One region of the Arthrobacter sp. TWP1-1 genome, then DNA from elsewhere that is predicted to be linked to it. Evidence: riboswitches for the same ligand, from Rfam matches in the RefSeq annotation. Region 1 holds a riboswitch; each other region holds the start of a gene.
The links. Region 1 has a riboswitch for S-adenosylmethionine ahead of ACP7B9_RS10315 (DUF1737 domain-containing protein). Riboswitches for the same ligand answer to the same signal wherever they lie in the genome.
Positions count from the first base shown of each region.

Region 2: linked by a shared signal. The riboswitch ahead of ACP7B9_RS10935 (bifunctional o-acetylhomoserine/o-acetylserine sulfhydrylase) and the one ahead of ACP7B9_RS10315 (DUF1737 domain-containing protein) in region 1 are both predicted to bind S-adenosylmethionine.
Region 3: linked by a shared signal. The riboswitch ahead of ACP7B9_RS17130 (hypothetical protein) and the one ahead of ACP7B9_RS10315 (DUF1737 domain-containing protein) in region 1 are both predicted to bind S-adenosylmethionine.

Region 1 covers NZ_JAFCXC010000004.1:345,819-351,488, reverse strand. The annotation lists gene ACP7B9_RS10335 (UDP-N-acetylglucosamine 1-carboxyvinyltransferase) at 1-800, shown strand, start outside; gene ACP7B9_RS10330 (hypothetical protein) at 909-1,373, shown strand; gene ACP7B9_RS10325 (O-succinylhomoserine sulfhydrylase) at 1,379-2,590, opposite strand; gene ACP7B9_RS10320 (rhodanese-like domain-containing protein) at 2,648-3,040, opposite strand; gene ACP7B9_RS10315 (DUF1737 domain-containing protein) at 3,037-3,297, opposite strand; SAM riboswitch class IV at 3,381-3,501, opposite strand; gene ACP7B9_RS10310 (Pr6Pr family membrane protein) at 3,631-4,272, shown strand; gene ACP7B9_RS10305 (aminodeoxychorismate lyase) at 4,244-5,167, opposite strand; gene cls (cardiolipin synthase) at 5,285-5,670, shown strand, end outside.
Region 2 covers NZ_JAFCXC010000005.1:107,165-112,834, reverse strand. The annotation lists gene ACP7B9_RS10945 (hypothetical protein) at 1-146, shown strand, start outside; gene metX (homoserine O-acetyltransferase MetX) at 242-1,324, opposite strand; gene ACP7B9_RS10935 (bifunctional o-acetylhomoserine/o-acetylserine sulfhydrylase) at 1,445-2,782, opposite strand; SAM riboswitch class IV at 2,842-2,959, opposite strand; gene ACP7B9_RS10930 (Tex family protein) at 3,087-5,543, opposite strand; gene ACP7B9_RS10925 (VOC family protein) at 5,657-5,670, shown strand, end outside.
Region 3 covers NZ_JAFCXC010000013.1:57,817-63,486, reverse strand. The annotation lists gene ACP7B9_RS17140 (helix-turn-helix domain-containing protein) at 1-36, opposite strand, end outside; gene ACP7B9_RS17135 (sodium:solute symporter) at 207-1,742, shown strand; SAM riboswitch class IV at 1,830-1,940, shown strand; gene ACP7B9_RS17130 (hypothetical protein) at 1,953-2,237, shown strand; gene ACP7B9_RS17125 (biotin/lipoyl-containing protein) at 2,323-2,574, opposite strand; gene ACP7B9_RS17120 (hypothetical protein) at 2,710-2,931, opposite strand; gene ACP7B9_RS17115 (VIT1/CCC1 transporter family protein) at 3,128-4,219, shown strand; gene ACP7B9_RS17110 (LOG family protein) at 4,424-5,494, opposite strand; gene ACP7B9_RS17105 (rhodanese-like domain-containing protein) at 5,642-5,670, shown strand, end outside.

The DNA of each region.
Region 1 (5,670 bases):
AGAACGCCATCATGGCCGCCGCGCACCGCGAAGGCACCACCGTGATCCGCAACGCCAGCCCCAACTACATGGTCCAGGATCTCTGCTTCTACCTGCAGGGACTTGGCGTCACCGTGGAAGGTGTTGGCTCAACAACGCTGACCATCAAGGGCAAGTCCCGTATCGACGTAAACATTGAGTACGCGCCGTCCGAGGACCCCATCGAGGCCATGAGCCTGATCACCGCCGGCATCGTGACAAAGTCTGAGGTCACCGTCACGCGCGTCCCCATCGAGTTCATGGAAATTGAGCTCAAGGTGCTGGAGCAGATGGGCTTCCGCTACCTCAAATCGGCCGAGTACATGGCCCGTAACGGCAAGACCCGCCTCGTGGACATCACAACTCTGCCCTCCGAGCTCAAGGCCGCGCCGGACAAGATTCACGCCATGCCGTTCCCGGGTCTGAACATTGACAACCTGCCGTTCTTCGCCGTGATCGCCTCCTGTGCCGAGGGCACCACGCTGATCCACGACTGGGTGTATGAAGGCCGCGCCATTTACTTGACGGAGCTGAACCGCCTCGGCGCCGGCGTTCGTCTGCTGGATCCGCACCGCATCGACATCACGGGCCCCACCGCGTGGCGTGCCGCCGAAATCGGCTGCCCGCCCGCACTGCGCCCGGCCGCCTGCATCCTGTTGGCCATGCTCGCCGCGAAGGGCACATCCGAACTTCGCAACATCTACGTCATCGAGCGCGGTTACGAAGATTTGGCCGAGCGCCTGAACACCGTTGGTGCTGAGATCGAGTACTTCCAGGACTAGATTCCAAAGTACGACGCCGGGAGGTCACCTTTCTCAGAAAGGTGGCCTCCCGTTTTTGTCCGCCTCGTTGCGGACTGCACTTGTTCCGAATATGGCTATGCTGAGTACATGTTTTCCTGGTTCCGCCGCAACACAGCCACCGGTCTCGCCACAGGGGATAGCGAGCAGAAATCCCCTGCCTTGCCAGCGCCGCTCACGCTGGGCTCCTTGCTCATAGAGGCTGTCGAGATCCCGGCTCGTCGGGCAAGCAAGCCACCCCAGCGAGTGGTCCAATGGAGCGTGGGAGAGACCCAAACCCGACTGCACCCGGAAGAGCTTCACGATCTCCTCGCGGGCAGGGTGGGCATTATTGATTCCATGACCGGCAGCGACGGCGCTTTTCTCTGTAACGCCGCTGGGGTTCAGGCAGCGGTGCAGGCAGAAAAACCGTCCCGGGTCGGCAAATGGACGGCAGTTTTCCCACCCGACGCCCTAGCCCTTTTGACGGGCCTCATCAGCGATGAACCCGCGGTCATCATCAGCCGGGAAGAGCAAGTTACGTTCGCCCGATGGCTGGACACGGTGTCCTATTAGGGACGTTAGATAGCGGCCAGCGCCTGTGCCAGATCCTGTTTCAGGTCATCCAGATCTTCCAAGCCAACTGACAAGCGCAGGAAACCATCGCTCAAACCGATCGCCGCACGAGCGTCCGGCCCCATAGCGCGGTGCGTTGTTGTGGCCGGATGCGTGATGAGTGACTTCGCATCTCCTAAGTTGTTGGAGATGTCGATGATCGCCAACGCGTTCAGCAGCGCAAAGGCTGCGTCCTTGGTGGTTCCATCGGCGGGTTCGGCCAGCTCAAAGGTCAGGACGGTGCCACCGGCCTTCATCTGCTTCTTGGCCAGCTCATACTGCGGGTGCGAGGGCAGATGCGGGTACAGCACGCGGCTGATCTGAGGCTGTGCCTCGAGAAATTCACCCAGCGCCAGCGCACTGTTGCACGAGTGGGTGACACGCAGATTCATGGTCTCCAAGCCCTTGGTCAGCACCCAAGCGTTGAATGCGGACAGGGCCGGACCGGTGTGGCGCATAAGGTTTTTGACCGGCCCGTCAATGAATTCCTTGCTGCCAAGGATGGCCCCGCCCAACACGCGGCCCTGGCCGTCAATGTGCTTGGTGCCCGAGTACACAATAATGTCGGCACCAAAGTCGCCACAGCGTTGCAGCAGGGGAGTCGCGAAAACGTTGTCGGCCACGACCTGGGCGCCGGCCGCATGAGCCAGATCGCACACGGCCTGGATATCGATGATTTCCTGCATGGGGTTCGACGGCGATTCGAAGAACACGACGGTGGTGGGAACGGATAACGCTTCGCGCCACTGCACCAGATCCGGCCCGTCCACAAAAACGGTCTCCACGCCCCAGCGTGGCAGGAGTTCGTTGAGGATCACGAAGCAAGAGCCAAACAGGGAGCGCGAGGCGACCACCCTATCGCCGGCAGCCAACAATGCGCCGAGGGCCGTGAAGACGGCGGACATGCCAGACGCCGTCGCAAAGCAGGCTTCCTTACCCTCCAGTAGCCGCAGCCGTTCCTGGAACGTGGCCACGGATGGGTTGCCATACCGCGAGTAGACGAAGCGGTCCACCTCGCCTGTGAAGGCCTGCTCGGCTGCTTCGGCTGATTCGTACACAAAGCCGGAGTTGAGGAACAGGGCCTCGGAGGTCTCCTGAAAATTGCTGCGGTCGAGCCCGCCGCGCACGGCCTGAGTGTCCTCGGCCCATGTAGCTGCATGCTCGTTAAAGTTACTCAATTGCTTATCCTTGGCTTTCGCTGGTGCTGCTCTTTGTTTGGATCGGGTTCGTGGCGGTTAGCGCCAGGGCAGCTTCCGATTTTTCCAACCGTTGAGCACCCTGTCGCCAAAGCGGTCGGGTTCACCTTCAAAACCTTCCAAGATGTTGTACGCCGTGTACCCGGCGGCCGTGGCGGCGGTAGCGGCTGCGATGGAACGCGCTCCCGAACGACACAGCACCACCAGGGGCTTCTCTGGGGGAACCGTTGCCAAGAGCTGGGTCAGAAACTCAGGATTGTTGCTGCCATTGGACAGGTTCCATTGAATGAAGACGGGTTCGGTATTCAATGAGGATGTGTCCGGCACGCCAATGTGGGTCCATTCCCCGTCGGTGCGCACGTCAACAAGGACGGCTCCTGCCGCTATGTGATCCCATGCTGTTGCGGGAGCGAGATCGCCTGCGTAGCTCATGCGATCCCCTCGCCATCAAATTCAAGTTCGGAATCGAGCTCGTCAAGTGCGTTTGCCACTGCCACGTCGCTGCTGGCCACGGCCTGCGGGAGGATGACGGCCTGGGCGCAGATGACGGTGGTGCCGTTGAACGTCACGGTGGGTCCACCGTGCAGGACGTACCCTTCGGCAAGCGCGGCTGAGATGCGCTCACAAAACGATCGGTCGTCGGGGCCGGTAATTAGGCGGTAGGCCAGGGGGGATTCGTCCGCGGACATGGGGTCTCCTCATTGCAAGTGACTGGCCTGTGCAAGCGGGAGATAACTGCGGCGCTTAAACGAAATTCCTGGCGCTGCTGGAGGGTTCACGCTTGCAAACGTCAGCCGTTGGTAGCTGGTTTTGCCGAGTATTCACCTGAGGCACCCCGCCGGAAAGAGGGTTGCCGGCCAGCAAGTCAGGGCTTGATACTGGCACTCATTACTCACCTCGAAAGTAACACATTCGTCACGGGTGGGGCCTAAAAAATTTTCGTGTGTGGCGCAACATGACGGGACGCGGTTTAAGCGGTGGCGCTGCTGCGGTGGCGCCCCTTGTGCTGGCAGGATAGAACCATGACACCCAGCCGCGCCTTTGCCGCCGTCCGTTTCCTCTTTGGGGCGGTGACTCTCATCGCCGTGGGCATCCAGTTGGGCATCCACATCGGCCATGGCTTCTCGGTGCTGAACTTCTTTAGTTACTTCACCAATCTCTCCAATATTTTCGCCGCTGTGGTGCTGCTGGTGGAATCCGTCTTGACGTGGCGCGGGAAAGAATTGGGGCCGGCGTGGCAGCTGTTGCGCTGTATCTCAGTGGTCTGCATGGCACTGGTGGGCATTGTTTTCCAAGCTCTGCTCCGTGATGTGGACCTTGGAGCGCTCTTGCCGTGGATCAATACGTGGCTGCACTATGTGATGCCCGTTGTGGTCGTTGCCGATTGGCTCATCCAGTCTCCGCGCAACCCCATTTCACTGCGCAAGCTAGGGATAGCAGTGCTGTTCCCGTTGGTCTATCTGGCGTATTCGCTGATTCGCGGCGCGGCGATCAACTGGTACGCCTACCCATTCCTGAACCCGAACAATGGCGGGTACGGCCCTGTGGTGATCACCTGCGTGATTGTGGCTGTGGCGTTCGTCGTCACCAGCGCAGTGCTGATATTGCTGGCTAACAAGTTCCGTCCGCTGGTGCCTACAGCGTTGTTGCCAGAATCGCGCTGAGCTCGCTGCTGAGCTGTTCCCGGATGGCGGCCGTGCCAATTTCCGCACCGTCGATCGTGTTCACGGGTGCCAACAGGCGCAGGCTTGAAATCAGCCAGACAGCGTCCGCGTCGAGCAGATCAGCGGGCGTGACAGGGCCATAGCCGAGTTCCCAGCCAGCCTCCTTGGCCGCGGCAAACAAGGCGCCTTGGGTAGTGCCAGGCAAGATACCCGTGTCCAGGTGCGGTGTGATGAGCCGTTTCAGGGGAACGCCCGAGTCGTCAGAGATATGCGCCAGGAGAACGGACGACGTCGGCCCCTCCAACACGAGATCGTCACCGCTGGTGAAGATCACGTCATCTGCGCCCTGTTCATGTGCGTGCCGCAGGGCCGCCATGTTTACAGCGTAAGAGAGGGTTTTGGCGCCAAGGAGCAGCCACGGTGCGCGGACAGCGATATCGCTGTCGTAGCCGCGCTCAAGCAAAATGACAGCCAAGCCCTTGGCCCGCTGTTCGGCCAGTGCCGGCGAGATTGCCGAAACCTGCACCCAAGCCGTGGGGGTGTTGGCGCCCTCGGGCCCGCGGGTGGCAATGAGTTTGACGACGCACTGACGCGCCGCGTCAGCTGCTGAGCGGGAATCCTGGGGTTCGGAAGCGGCGAAGGCGGCAACCGCCGTCGTAATGGCGCCCTGCCAAGCTTCCGCTGATGGGATGGCAAGGGCCATGGTCCGGGCCGATCCGGCAAGGCGGTCTAGGTGCGCCTGGATTTTTCGTGGAACCCCATCGACGGCCAGCATGGATTCGAAGATTCCGTCCCCACGTGTGACGCCCTGATCCGTGGCCAAGATGGCGGGGGTGGAGGCGTCGACCAAGCGGCCTGCGGGGTGGGCGGGGTCAAGGAAAACCAAAACTGTCATGCGATAGAGCTTAGCCGCCCGCCACCCGCCTCTGCCGGTGAAAATTGCCTATAGGCTGTTGTTATTTGCGGTCCCATGATCCGGTGGGCACCGTACCGGTGAAATAGGGGTGGCTGGATGGTCTGGACCGCATTTAACCTGCCAACGGGCAGCGCGTGGCTCTCAGTGCTCTTCTTGATCGTGGATTTGGGTATTCGCATTGCCGTGTTGGGCATCATTCCCGGAAATCGGCGCCCCACAACAGCTATGGCGTGGCTCTTGTGCATCTTCTTCCTGCCCTATGTTGGCCTGGTCCTGTTCCTGATGTTTGGAAACTTCCGGCTCTCACGACGACGGCGGGAATCTCAGGACGCCGTCAACCACCGTGTGGTGGAAGGGACCCGCGGGATCGCGGATCTGGTTCCTGAGTATGAAGGCCCGGCGTGGGTGAAGTCTGCCATTGAGTTGAACCGCAACTTGGGTTCCTTCCCTGCCTTGGGGGCCAATAAGGTCCAGCTGATCGA
Region 2 (5,670 bases), on a different contig from region 1:
AAACCACGGGCTTCGCCAATGAGCGGATGCGGGCCGAGGCCGAACTCAAGCGCCAGCTTGATGCCTTGGACACTGCTCGCCGCAGCGGTCAGGTCACCGCCGAACAGTACGCCGTCCACCGCGAGGCAATCTTCAAGAACTTCTAGGGCGAAGCGGTAGTTGGGTCTCGACAAGCTCGACCACCGGGTGTCGGTAGTTGGGTCTCGACAAGCTCGACCACCGGCGATTAGCCGCTCCTTCGTTAAACCTTGAAGAAGGACTCCCGCAGGAACGCGCCCACCGTGGCCACCTCGGTGAGAAAGCCGTCGTGGCCAATCGGCGAATCGATCTGCCGTACGCTCACCTCGCCAGGAAGCGCGGCCGCCAGTTCGGCTGATTGCGTCGGGAAATACAGCCTGTCGCTGTTGACGGCAGCCACAACAAACTCGATGCCTTCCGTCACGGCCAGCGCGTCCTCAAGCGAGCCCCGTCCGCGGCTGACATCGTGGCTCATGAGCGCTTCAGAAATGGCGATGTAGCTGTTGGCATCAAATCTGCCCACCAGCTTGTGGGCCTGGTAGTCAAGGTAACTTTCCACCTGGTACCTGCCCGCAGTATTGGGTGCCATGCGCTCGTGACTGATGGCGCCGTCGTCGTCCTGGGCCTTGCGAGCAAAGCGAGAGTTCAACTCCGCCTCAGAGCGGTAGGTGATGTGGGCAATCCGCCGGGCGAGCCCCAAGCCTGCGGTGGGAGCTGCGCCGTCGTAGTAGTCCCCACCAGCAAAGTTCGGGTCCTGGCGGATGGCGAGCACCTGCGCCTGGGCGAAGGCGATCTGCTCAGCCGTGCTGGCCGCGCAGGACGCGACGACAGCACAGCGCTGCACACGATCGGGGTACGTTGCAGCCCACTCCAGCGCCCGGGCCCCACCCATTGAACCGCCAATGACGGCGTACCAGCTGGTGACTCCCAGTTGGTCGGCCAAGCGTGCCTCGGCGTGAACCGAGTCGCGGATGGTGACAAAGGGGAAACGTGATCCGTAAGGGCGCCCGTCCTCGGCAATGCTGGACGGGCCGGTGGAGCCATAGCAACCGCCCACCATGTTCGCGCTCACCACGAAATACTTGTCGGTGTCGATGACCTCGCCCGGGCCGACAAGCCCTTCCCACCAGCCGTCCGCCTCGGAGTCTCCACGGCTGACGTGGGTGCTGCCGGTGAGGGCATGCTGGATGAGGACGGCGTTGTCACCGGCCGCATTGAGGGTTCCCCAGCATTCAAAAGCTATGGTCACCGACGGGAGGGCTCCCCCGGCTTCCAGAGGCAGCGCACCGATGTGAACGGAGCGCAGTAGCCCCCCGCCCTGCCCGACAGCAGCTGACCAAAGGCTGCTGTCGGGCTTGGACGTACCTTCTTGAATCTCGGGCGGAAACACGTTTCGCTCCGATGCCGCGTGGATCACTTGAGTCACTTAGTTCGCAGCAGACTTAGCGGCGCGGAAGCCGGATTCAAGGTCGGCAATGATGTCGGCGATGTTTTCCAGTCCCACCGACAAGCGAACCAATCCGGGGCGAACACCGGCGGCCAACTGCTGCTCGGGTGTGAGCTGGGCGTGCGTGGTGGAGGACGGGTGGATAACCAGGGAGCGCACATCGCCGAGGTTGGCAACATGGGAATGCAGCTCCAACCCATCAACAAAGCGCTTGCCGGCCTCGGCACCGCCCTTGATGTCGAAGGCAACGACGGCGCCGGTGCCCTTGGGTCCGTACTTGCGGCCACGCTCGAACCACGGGCTGGAGGGGATGCCGGCGTAAGCCACAGCCTCCACGTTTTCGTTTCCCTCAAGCCAGGTGGCAACCTCGACGGCGTTGCTGACGTGACGCTCAACGCGCAGGCTCAAGGTTTCGATGCCCTGAGCGATGAGGAAAGCGTTGAACGGGGAAACGGCCGCACCGAGATCGCGCAGCAGCTGGACGCGGGCCTTCAGGATGTACGCCAGGTTCGCGCCCAAGGCGCTGCCGACACCAAGGTCGCGGGCAAAGACCAAACCGTTGTAGGTCTCGTCCGGGGTGTTGAAGCCGGGGAACTTCTCCGGGTTTGCGGCGAAATCGAACTTGCCGCCGTCGACGATCACACCGGCGATAGCGTTGCCATGGCCGCCGAGGTACTTGGTAGCGGAGTGAATGACAATGTCGGCGCCCCATTCCAGCGGACGGATCAGGTAAGGGGTGGCCAGGGTGTTATCCACCAGCAAGGGAACACCGGCCTCGTGGGCGATGGCGCTAATGCCTTCGATGTCCAGGACGTCCTGACGCGGGTTGGAGACCACTTCGCCGAAGAATGCCTTGGTGTTGGGGCGAACGGCTGCACGCCATTGATCCAAGTTGTCGGGATCCTCGACGAACGTGACCTCGATACCCAACTTCTTGAAGCTGTGCGCCAGCAGGTTGTAGGTGCCACCGTAAACACTGGGGCTGGAGACGATGTGATCGCCCACTTCAGCCACGTTCAACAGGGCAAAGGTGGTTGCGGCCTGGCCCGAGGCCAGCAGCAAAGCACCAACGCCACCTTCAAGGTTGGCTACCCGCTGCTCTACGGCGTCCGTGGTGGGGTTGCCGATACGGGTGTAGATCGGCTCCAGCTCGGCCAGCGCAAACCGTGCGGCTGCGCTCTCTGCTGACGGGAACACAAAGGACGTCGTCTGGAAGATCGGCAAGGCACGGGCGCCGGTGGCGGGGTCCGGCTGCTGGCCTGCGTGGATCTGACGGGTTTCAAATGACCAACCGTTACTCATGGTGGATTCCTTCACACTATGGGCCTGCAGCAAAACCCTCCAGTGCGAAATACACGGAAGGGCTTGTCGTCGATGGCCCGCGCTTGCACCGAAACCGGACGGTTCGGTGCCAGGTCGTCACCCGGGGCACCCCGCCGCGGAAGGAGGGTTGCCGGTCAGCAAGCCGGGGCTTTTTTGCTGACACTCATGACCTACATCCAGTGTGCGAGATGATGCCGCACCGCCGCAAGATTATGACGAATTTGTGACTAGTGACGAATATCTGCTTGAAATTCAGATGAAAGCGTGTGTGTCGATGAACTAATGACTGGTTTGTGACCTATTTGCCCAACCCAGCGCGGCGAAGCGCCTCGGCCATAGCTGTGTTGGCGGCGGAAGCGGCGGGAGCCTGCGCGGCGGGAACAGGACGAGCCTGGCGGTTCGCGCCCTGCGGCGCACCGCTGCGCTGGGTCCCACCGCGCGGCGAGGGCCGCCCGGACGTGCGGGAGCCGCCGTCGGGCTTGGAATTTGGCGCCCCTGAAGGCGCAGTTGCCTCATCGTCCAAACGCAGGGTGAGCGAGATGCGTTTGCGTTCGGGCTCAACCTCTAGCACCTTTACGCGCACCACCTGGCCGGATTTGACCACTGTTCGCGGGTCCGACACAAAGGAGTTGCTCATGGCGGAGACGTGGACCAACCCGTCCTGGTGCACGCCGATGTCGACGAACGCACCAAACGCGGCAACGTTGGAAACTGTGCCCTCGAGAATCATGCCCGGGCGCAGGTCGGTGATCTTTTCGATCCCGTCGGTGAAGGTGGCGGTTTCGAAGCGCGGACGGGGGTCGCGGCCCGGCTTTTGCAGCTCAGCGACGATGTCCTGCACGGTAGGCAGACCAAAATCACCCTCGACAAATTCGGCCGGATTCACGGACGCCACGGCACCAATTCCAGCGGAAATCTCGGTCGGTTTAGCGCCAACGGCGGCGAGGATTTTACGCGCCACACCATAGGCTTCGGGGTGCACGCTCGAGGCATCCAACGGCTCCGCTCCCCCGGTGATCCGTAGGAATCCGGCGCACTGCTCATAGGCTTTGGGGCCGAGACGGGCCACCTTGAGCAGTTCGCGACGCTTGTTGAAGGGCCCGTTTTCATTGCGATGCGCCACGATGTTTTCACTCAAAAGAGGGCCGACGCCAGCAACTCTCGCCAAGAGCGCGGGCGAGGCCGTATTGAGGTCCACACCCACGGCGTTCACACAGTCCTCGACGACGGCGCCCAGGGAACGTTCCAGCTTGGCCGGGGTGAGATCGTGCTGGTACTGGCCCACGCCGATGGACTTGGGATCGATCTTGACCAACTCGGCCAAGGGATCCTGCAGGCGACGCGCAATTGAGACGGCGCCACGCAGCGACACATCCATGCCGGGCAGTTCGGCGCTCGCTAGCGCGGACGCCGAATAGACGGACGCACCCGCCTCGGAGACCACGAGCTTGGTCACCTGTTTGCCGGGGTTCAGGCGCTTGAGCTCGGCGACAAGTTCGGCCGCCAACTTATCGGTTTCGCGGCTGGCCGTGCCGTTGCCAATGGCCACGAGCTCAACGTCATGCTTTTGGGCCAACGTCACGAGCGTTGCCAAGGCCTCATTCCACTTGCGGACTGGCGCGTGCGGATAGATGGTGTCGGTGGCGGCGACCTTGCCGGTTCCGTCCACTACGGCTACCTTGGTGCCGGTTCGCAGGCCCGGATCCAAACCTAGAGTTGCACGGTTTCCCGCCGGCGCCGCCAACAGAACATCACGCAGATTTGCCGCGAAGACCCGCACCGATTCTTCCTCGGCGCCTTGGAACAGGCGTACCCTCAGGTCCACGGAAAGTCGCGTCAGGATGCGGGTGCGCCAAGCGAGGCGGGCACTCGTCATGAGCCAGGTATCGGCGGCACGGCCGGATTCGCTGATTCCCAACGAGTGGGCAACGGCGCTTTCATATCCAGCCCGTGCCAGAGCCTGAGCGTCGGCGTCGCGAGTGTCGGCCTCGGCCAAATCAAGCGTCAGCACGCCTTCTTTCTCGCCACGCAGCAGGGCCAGAACGCGGTGGCTCGGCAGCGTGTGCGGTGGCTGGGAAAAATCAAAGTAGTCCTTGAACTTTTCACCTTCGCCAGCCTTGCCGGTTTTCACCGACGAGCGGAGCCGCCCCTTCTTCCAGAGGCGTTCGCGCAAATCACCAACGAGCGCGGCATCCTGGCCGGCCCGCTCAATCAGGATGGCCCGGGCGCCAGCCAGGGCATCATCGGCCGAGGCCACGCCGCGCCCTGCATCAACAAAGGAGTCCGCTTCAACAGCCGGAAACCGCGACGGGTCGGCCAACAAAGCGTCCAGCAACGGCTCCAGTCCGGCCTCGCGGGCCGTGTCAGCCTTGGTCTTGCGGGTGGACTTGTAGGGCAGATACAGATCCTCAAGTTCGGACTTGGTTGCGGCAGCTTCTACGGCGCGGCGCAACTCGGCCGTCAGCTTGCCCAAGCCATGAATGGTCTCCAGCACCACAATCCTGCGGGCCTCCAGATCACGCAAATAACGCAGGCGCTCCTCAAGGTCGCGGAGCTGGGCGTCATCCAATGTCCCGGTGGCTTCTTTCCTGTACCGGGCAATAAAGGGGACGCTGGCGCCGTCGTCCATCAGGGTAATTGCAGCGCGAACCTGCGCCGGGCGCACGCCCAGCTCGGCAGCAATGGCGGCGCAGATGCGCGACTCTTGGGCGGCAGGGGTGGGCAGGGACAGGGGTGCGGCTGGAGTATCGGTCACACCCCAATTCTGCCCCACTCGTCGCCGCGTCGCGTCCGCACGAGATAGCACGTCCTACGTGACTTAGGCAACACTAAGTCGAGAGCCCGATCACAAAGTGCCAAGATGAAGTTATGCGAATGGATCA
Region 3 (5,670 bases), on a different contig from region 1:
CGGATCGGAGCTTGGTTCTACGGGCAATGCTTTCATGACGGCTCCTCTTCGTGCCCACATTTTCAAGCAGCGTATTGACTGTAACTACAATCACAGTTTAGCCTAATAGACAACAAATGTTGCTTAAAGGGCAATTCCCGTTAGATGGAACCCAACTTCCATATTTCTAGGGTAGATCCCATAACTTTCGCATACTGGAGCATCACATGGATTTAAACATCGGCATAGTTGTCTTGTATTTAGTGGCCATGTTGGCCTTTGGCTGGTGGGGTAAATCCCGTACCAAGAACAATAGCGACTTTCTGGTGGCCGGCCGTCGCCTCGGTCCGTTCCTGTACACCGGAACCATGGCAGCCGTGGTTCTTGGTGGCGCCTCCACCGTGGGCGGTGTGGGCCTTGGCTACAAGTTCGGCATCTCCGGCATGTGGCTAGTAGTGGCGATCGGCGTCGGCGTATTGCTGTTGAGCCTTTTGTTCGCACCCACCCTGCAGAAGCTGAAGATCTACACCGTTTCACAAATGCTCAGCTTGCGGTACGGCCGGGAAGCAACGAAGGCCTCCGGCATCGTGATGCTCGCGTACACGATCATGATTGCCGCAACCTCCACCGGCGCCTATGCAACCATCTTCGTTGTCTTGTTCGGTTGGGACCGCTGGCTCGCCATCGCCGTCGGCGGCGCGATCGTGCTGGTCTACTCCACCATCGGCGGAATGTGGTCCATTACGCTGGCCGATCAGGTCCAGTTCATCATCAAGACCGTCGGCATCTTCTTCCTCATGCTGCCTTTCACGCTCAACGCCGCCGGCGGTATGACCGGTATCAAGAGCCGATTGGAAGATAGCTTTTTCCAGTGGGACGGCATCGGCGTAGGCACCATCGTGACGTTCTTTGTGGTCTACACCTTGGGCATTCTCATTGGCCAAGATATCTGGCAGCGCGTGTTCACCGCTAAGACTCCCGCCGTGGCACGCTGGGGTGGCGCCACTGCCGGTATCTACTGCATCCTGTACGGTGTGGCCGGCGCCTTGATCGGTCTTGCCGCCCGAGTTGCCCTTCCCTCCATTGATGTTGCCGCCCTGGGCAAGGACGCGGTCTACGCCGAAGTTGCCACGAACATCCTGCCCATCGGCATCGGTGGCCTAGTGATGGCGGCTGCCGTCGCTGCCATGATGTCAACCGCATCCGGCGCCTTGATTGCCGCAGCAACCGTTGCCCGCAAGGACGTAGTCCCCTTCGTGGCCAGCTGGTTCGGCAAGACGATCGACAACTCCGATTCCTCCAATCCGGAGCATGACATCAAGGGCAACCGACTCTACATTCTGGTACTGGGCGTCTTGGTCGTGCTGATCTCCATCCTCGCCTCCGACGTTGTGTTCGCCCTGACGATCGCCTACGACATTCTTGTGGGCGGCCTGCTCGTGGCCATCATCGGTGGACTCGTTTGGAAGCGCGGCACTGGCCATGGCGCCGCTTGGTCCATGGCGGCCGGTTGCGCCGTAACCCTGGGCCTGCTGGTCCTGTACGGCTCGGGCGTGCTGCATAGCTTTGATCCGTTCAACGACGGCATCTACGCCAACGAGCCCATCTACTTTGGCCTCGCCGCTTCCTTGGTGGTTTATGTAGTGGTGTCACTGCTGAGCACACCCACCCCGGTCCACATCCGCAAGGCCTGGGATGACCGCCTCGCAGCGGCCGCCACGGATTCCAACCCCGATGAGGTTGCTGCAGAACTGCAGAAGTAAGCGCCTCACGTTCGGGTGGGGGCGGGTGACGTAATTTATTACGTCGCCCGCCCCCACGGTGCTTTAAAGCAGTAGCCTAGGAAACAGCTTCATGAGATGCGATGTCAAGCTCCGACTGGTCGCACACCAACCCCATGCTTCACGGGTGGTTCGGATGAGGAAGTGACCGGTGGAAAAGTTCCACGGTAAGAGCACGCAAAGGCATTCACCATGACTCTGACTTCTGTAGCCCCCGTAATCAAGCGCCAGGCCGCCCGCACCTCCGGTATTCCGGTGCTGCCTGGGGTGGACGTAAACCTTGGTGCCGTCACTTTCTTCACCCCCACCGGCCACCACGCTTACTTCTCGCCCGAGCCGGCGGAACTTGTCGCGGCGCTGGAGAAGGCAGTACGCCCGGCCTTGTGGATCCCCGAGATTGGCACCTTGGTTGTAACCGTGGCGCAAACCGGGGTGCGGGCCGGTCGCGGATTGGGCTTCCGGCTGTCCGCCTACTAGGCCTTTACAAACCGCGTACGACGCCGGGTGCCCGGCCCGGGCTGGCCCCTCGCCTTGGCGCTGGGCTGCTCCGGGAATCACCCAACTAGGCGACTGCCGTCGGCAGGCCTTCCTTAACAGTGGCGATTACGGCACCTTGAGCCACCTCGTCGCCCTCAGCAACCAGCCACGCCAACGTGCCGGAAACCGGGGTGTTGATCTCGGCGTCGAACTTGTTGACAGTAACCTCAGCAATCACTTGGTAAGCCGTCACCGCGCAACCGTCCGCCGCACGCCATTCCATAAGGACTCCGGGCTCGGCGGGATCACCCGACATCATCGGGAAGAGAATATCCATAACCCACCGCCCTTCGGGCCGGCTGTTCGACCCCGCAACGACAGCATATGCGAGTCCCGTCCCCTATGGAATGCGCAGTGCCAATGTTCAGCGGGAATGTACAGCGGGAACACCGGCCTACGAAATCGGATCAGTTCAGGAGCCGGCGGCAGCCTTCTTCTTCGCGAACGTGGCGGATGCACTCCACGCGGCGGCCAGCGCTGCGGCGGCGCTCGATGCCATCACCACCATGCCGGCGTTCCCCTTGACGAGTCCCGCGATGAACAATGCGGCCATGCAGACCAATCCCATGGCGAATCCCATCCACTGGTAACGGGTTCCGTTGTTGCGGGCGGCGGCGTTAGTAGTAGCATTCATGGCTGGCTCCTTGGGATGGAAAGCAGATAGTTTGATGCGATGCCACGACTCTACGCAAGTACTTTCCACATTGGCAAGTACTTTCTGAAGCTTGATGGAAGATTCCGGTGACCCGAAACTTTTTCGCGAGGACAACCGGCCGAAAAACCGCGAAAATCCGCGCTAAAGTGGAGGCTGACTTTGAGGAGCAAGACCCGTGGCAGAACGCATTCCCACCCCAGCCGAGATCAAGCGGTGGCGTCAGTACCTGGCCGACGAACGGGCCGAGGCTGCCGTGTACCGTGATTTGGCCAAACGCCGTGAGGGTGAAGAACAGGCGATCCTCCTATCCTTGGCCGATGCCGAAGGGCGCCATGAGCAACACTGGCTGACACTGCTGGGCAGCCATGCCGGTTCACCAGTCAGGGCCTCTCTGCGCAACCAGCTGCTGGGCTTGTTGGCTCGCCGTTTCGGTTCGGTCTTCGTGCTAGCCCTGGCCCAACGTTCAGAATCGCGTTCCCCCTATGCCACCGATGTCGATGCAACCGCAGCCATGGCCGCGGATGAATCCATCCACGAAGAAGTAGTTCGGGGCCTTGCCACCCGAGGCCGGATCCGCCTCTCAGGAACGTTCCGCGCCGCCGTCTTCGGCGCCAATGATGGCTTGGTCAGCAACCTTTCACTCGTCGTCGGCATGGCCGCTACCGGTGTTTCGAGCCAGGTTGTCCTCTTCAGTGGGATCGCCGGTTTATTGGCCGGAGCGTTGTCCATGGGTGCCGGCGAATTTGTCTCCGTCCGCTCACAACGCGAGCTATTGGACGCATCCCAGCCAACCCAGATCACCTTGACGGCCGCCAAGTCGTTGGACCTTGAGAACAACGAGCTGGTGCTGGTTTATTTGGCACGCGGCATGTCGCACGAAGCGGCCGAACACCGGGCAGCCGAGCGCATGGGACAGTTCACCTGCGACTGCGACCCCAGCCTGTCGCTGCGTCCGGAGAATTTTGAGTCCGCCAATGAGCATGAGACGCTCGGCACCGCGTGGGGCGCCGCGAGCTCAAGTTTTTGCTTCTTTGCCTCCGGCGCCATCATTCCCATCATTCCGTTCCTCTTTGGGATGACGGGAATTGGATCGCTGGTACTTTCCTGCGTTCTGGTGGGTCTGAGTCTCATGGGAACCGGCGCCATGGTGGGCCTACTTTCCGGCGCCTCCCCGATGTGGCGCGGACTGCGCCAGCTTGCCATCGGCATGGGTGCCGCCGCCGCGACCTACCTTCTTGGCCTCGCCTTCGGCGGCGTGATCGGCTGATAGCAGCACTGCCTCTCCCCCGATGCAACGCTCGCGCAGCTATGACAAGTTTTTGAGGAACGCTCGCGCAGTAAAGAGCAGGTTTTGACGAACGCTCGCGCAGTTACCTGCGCGAGCGTTGCTTGTTTTCGCCCCGCTACTGCGCGAGCGTTGCCTGTTTTAGCCCCACTACTGCGCGAGCGTTCCAAGGGATGGGGCGGCAATTCACTTGGCCAGAAGTTGGCATGCCTCCGCGACGGTGTCCACAACATGCACATGGGGTGCCATGGAACGCCCCACCGCCAATTTCCTGAGCAGGGGCAGGACCGGGACCTCTTCTTCCCAATAACGGCAGCCCACCAAAACCATGGGTACCACGGCACCTTCGGCCGCATAGTAGTTCTCGCAGGCGTCCTGAAAAATTTCTTGGACCGTTCCCGCTGCTCCGGGCAGGAACACGATTCCGCCCCGTGACCGGTCCAGCAGGACCGCCTCGCGCAGCGCGTTCGTGAAGTACTTCGCGACCTTCGTTGCGAAAATGTTGGGCGGTTCATGCCCGTAGAACCATGTGGGAATGCCCAGGGTTTGGGCACCGTCAGGATACTCAGCCACAACCTCAAATGCGGTCCTGGCCCACTCGGTCACCGAGGGGCGGAAGCCGGGGATGGCAGCCAAGGTGAGGAGGGCTCGATCCAGGGTCCCGGCGTCGTACGCGGAAAGGTAGGCACCCAAATTGGCGGCCTCCATCGCTCCGGGGCCACCGCCGGTAGCCACCAGGAAACCGGCCAAGGTGAGAGAGCGGCCGAGCTCCGCGGCCTGGGCATATTGAACACTGCCGCGCGGCGCATCGTGGCCACCCATGACACCCACCACCGGAGTTGGCACCGCGGTCAAAAGATCATCGAGAGCATCGGAAATGGCGTGGTCATGCATGGCGGTGGCGAGCGTGGCATGTAGCGACGGGGCACGGCCCGCTTGGAGACTCCACTGGTAAATACGGGCATCGGGGACGCCCTCGTACTCAGCGTCGTCGATACCTGCGAAGAGTTCGGCGCCGGTGTAAAGATGCCCACGGTAGGCGTTAAACGGAAGATGGGGCAGCGTCGGGAAAATCAAGGCGCCGCGAGAACGCAGCAACTCCTCTACTCCAGGATCGAAGGTGCAACCCATGAAAACGGCCCCCGAAGCACGCAATGCCACGAGGATCGGTGACTTGCCGCGCAGATCCAACGATTGAAAGTGCCAGCCCCGCATGGACTTGGCGCCATGGGCCACCAGCTCATCAAAGCGGGGCATCGATTCAATCTCAAGGTCGCGGGGCGCAAGGGGTGCATTCACGCATTCAGCCTAGCCGCGGGGACGTCAGCCGGCGCCCCAAAATCCCGTTACGGTTGAAGTGATACTTTCAGGCGCCGCGCTGGCGCCCCACCAGGAGGAGCACCCATGCAGGAAATCAACACCGCCGATGTTTT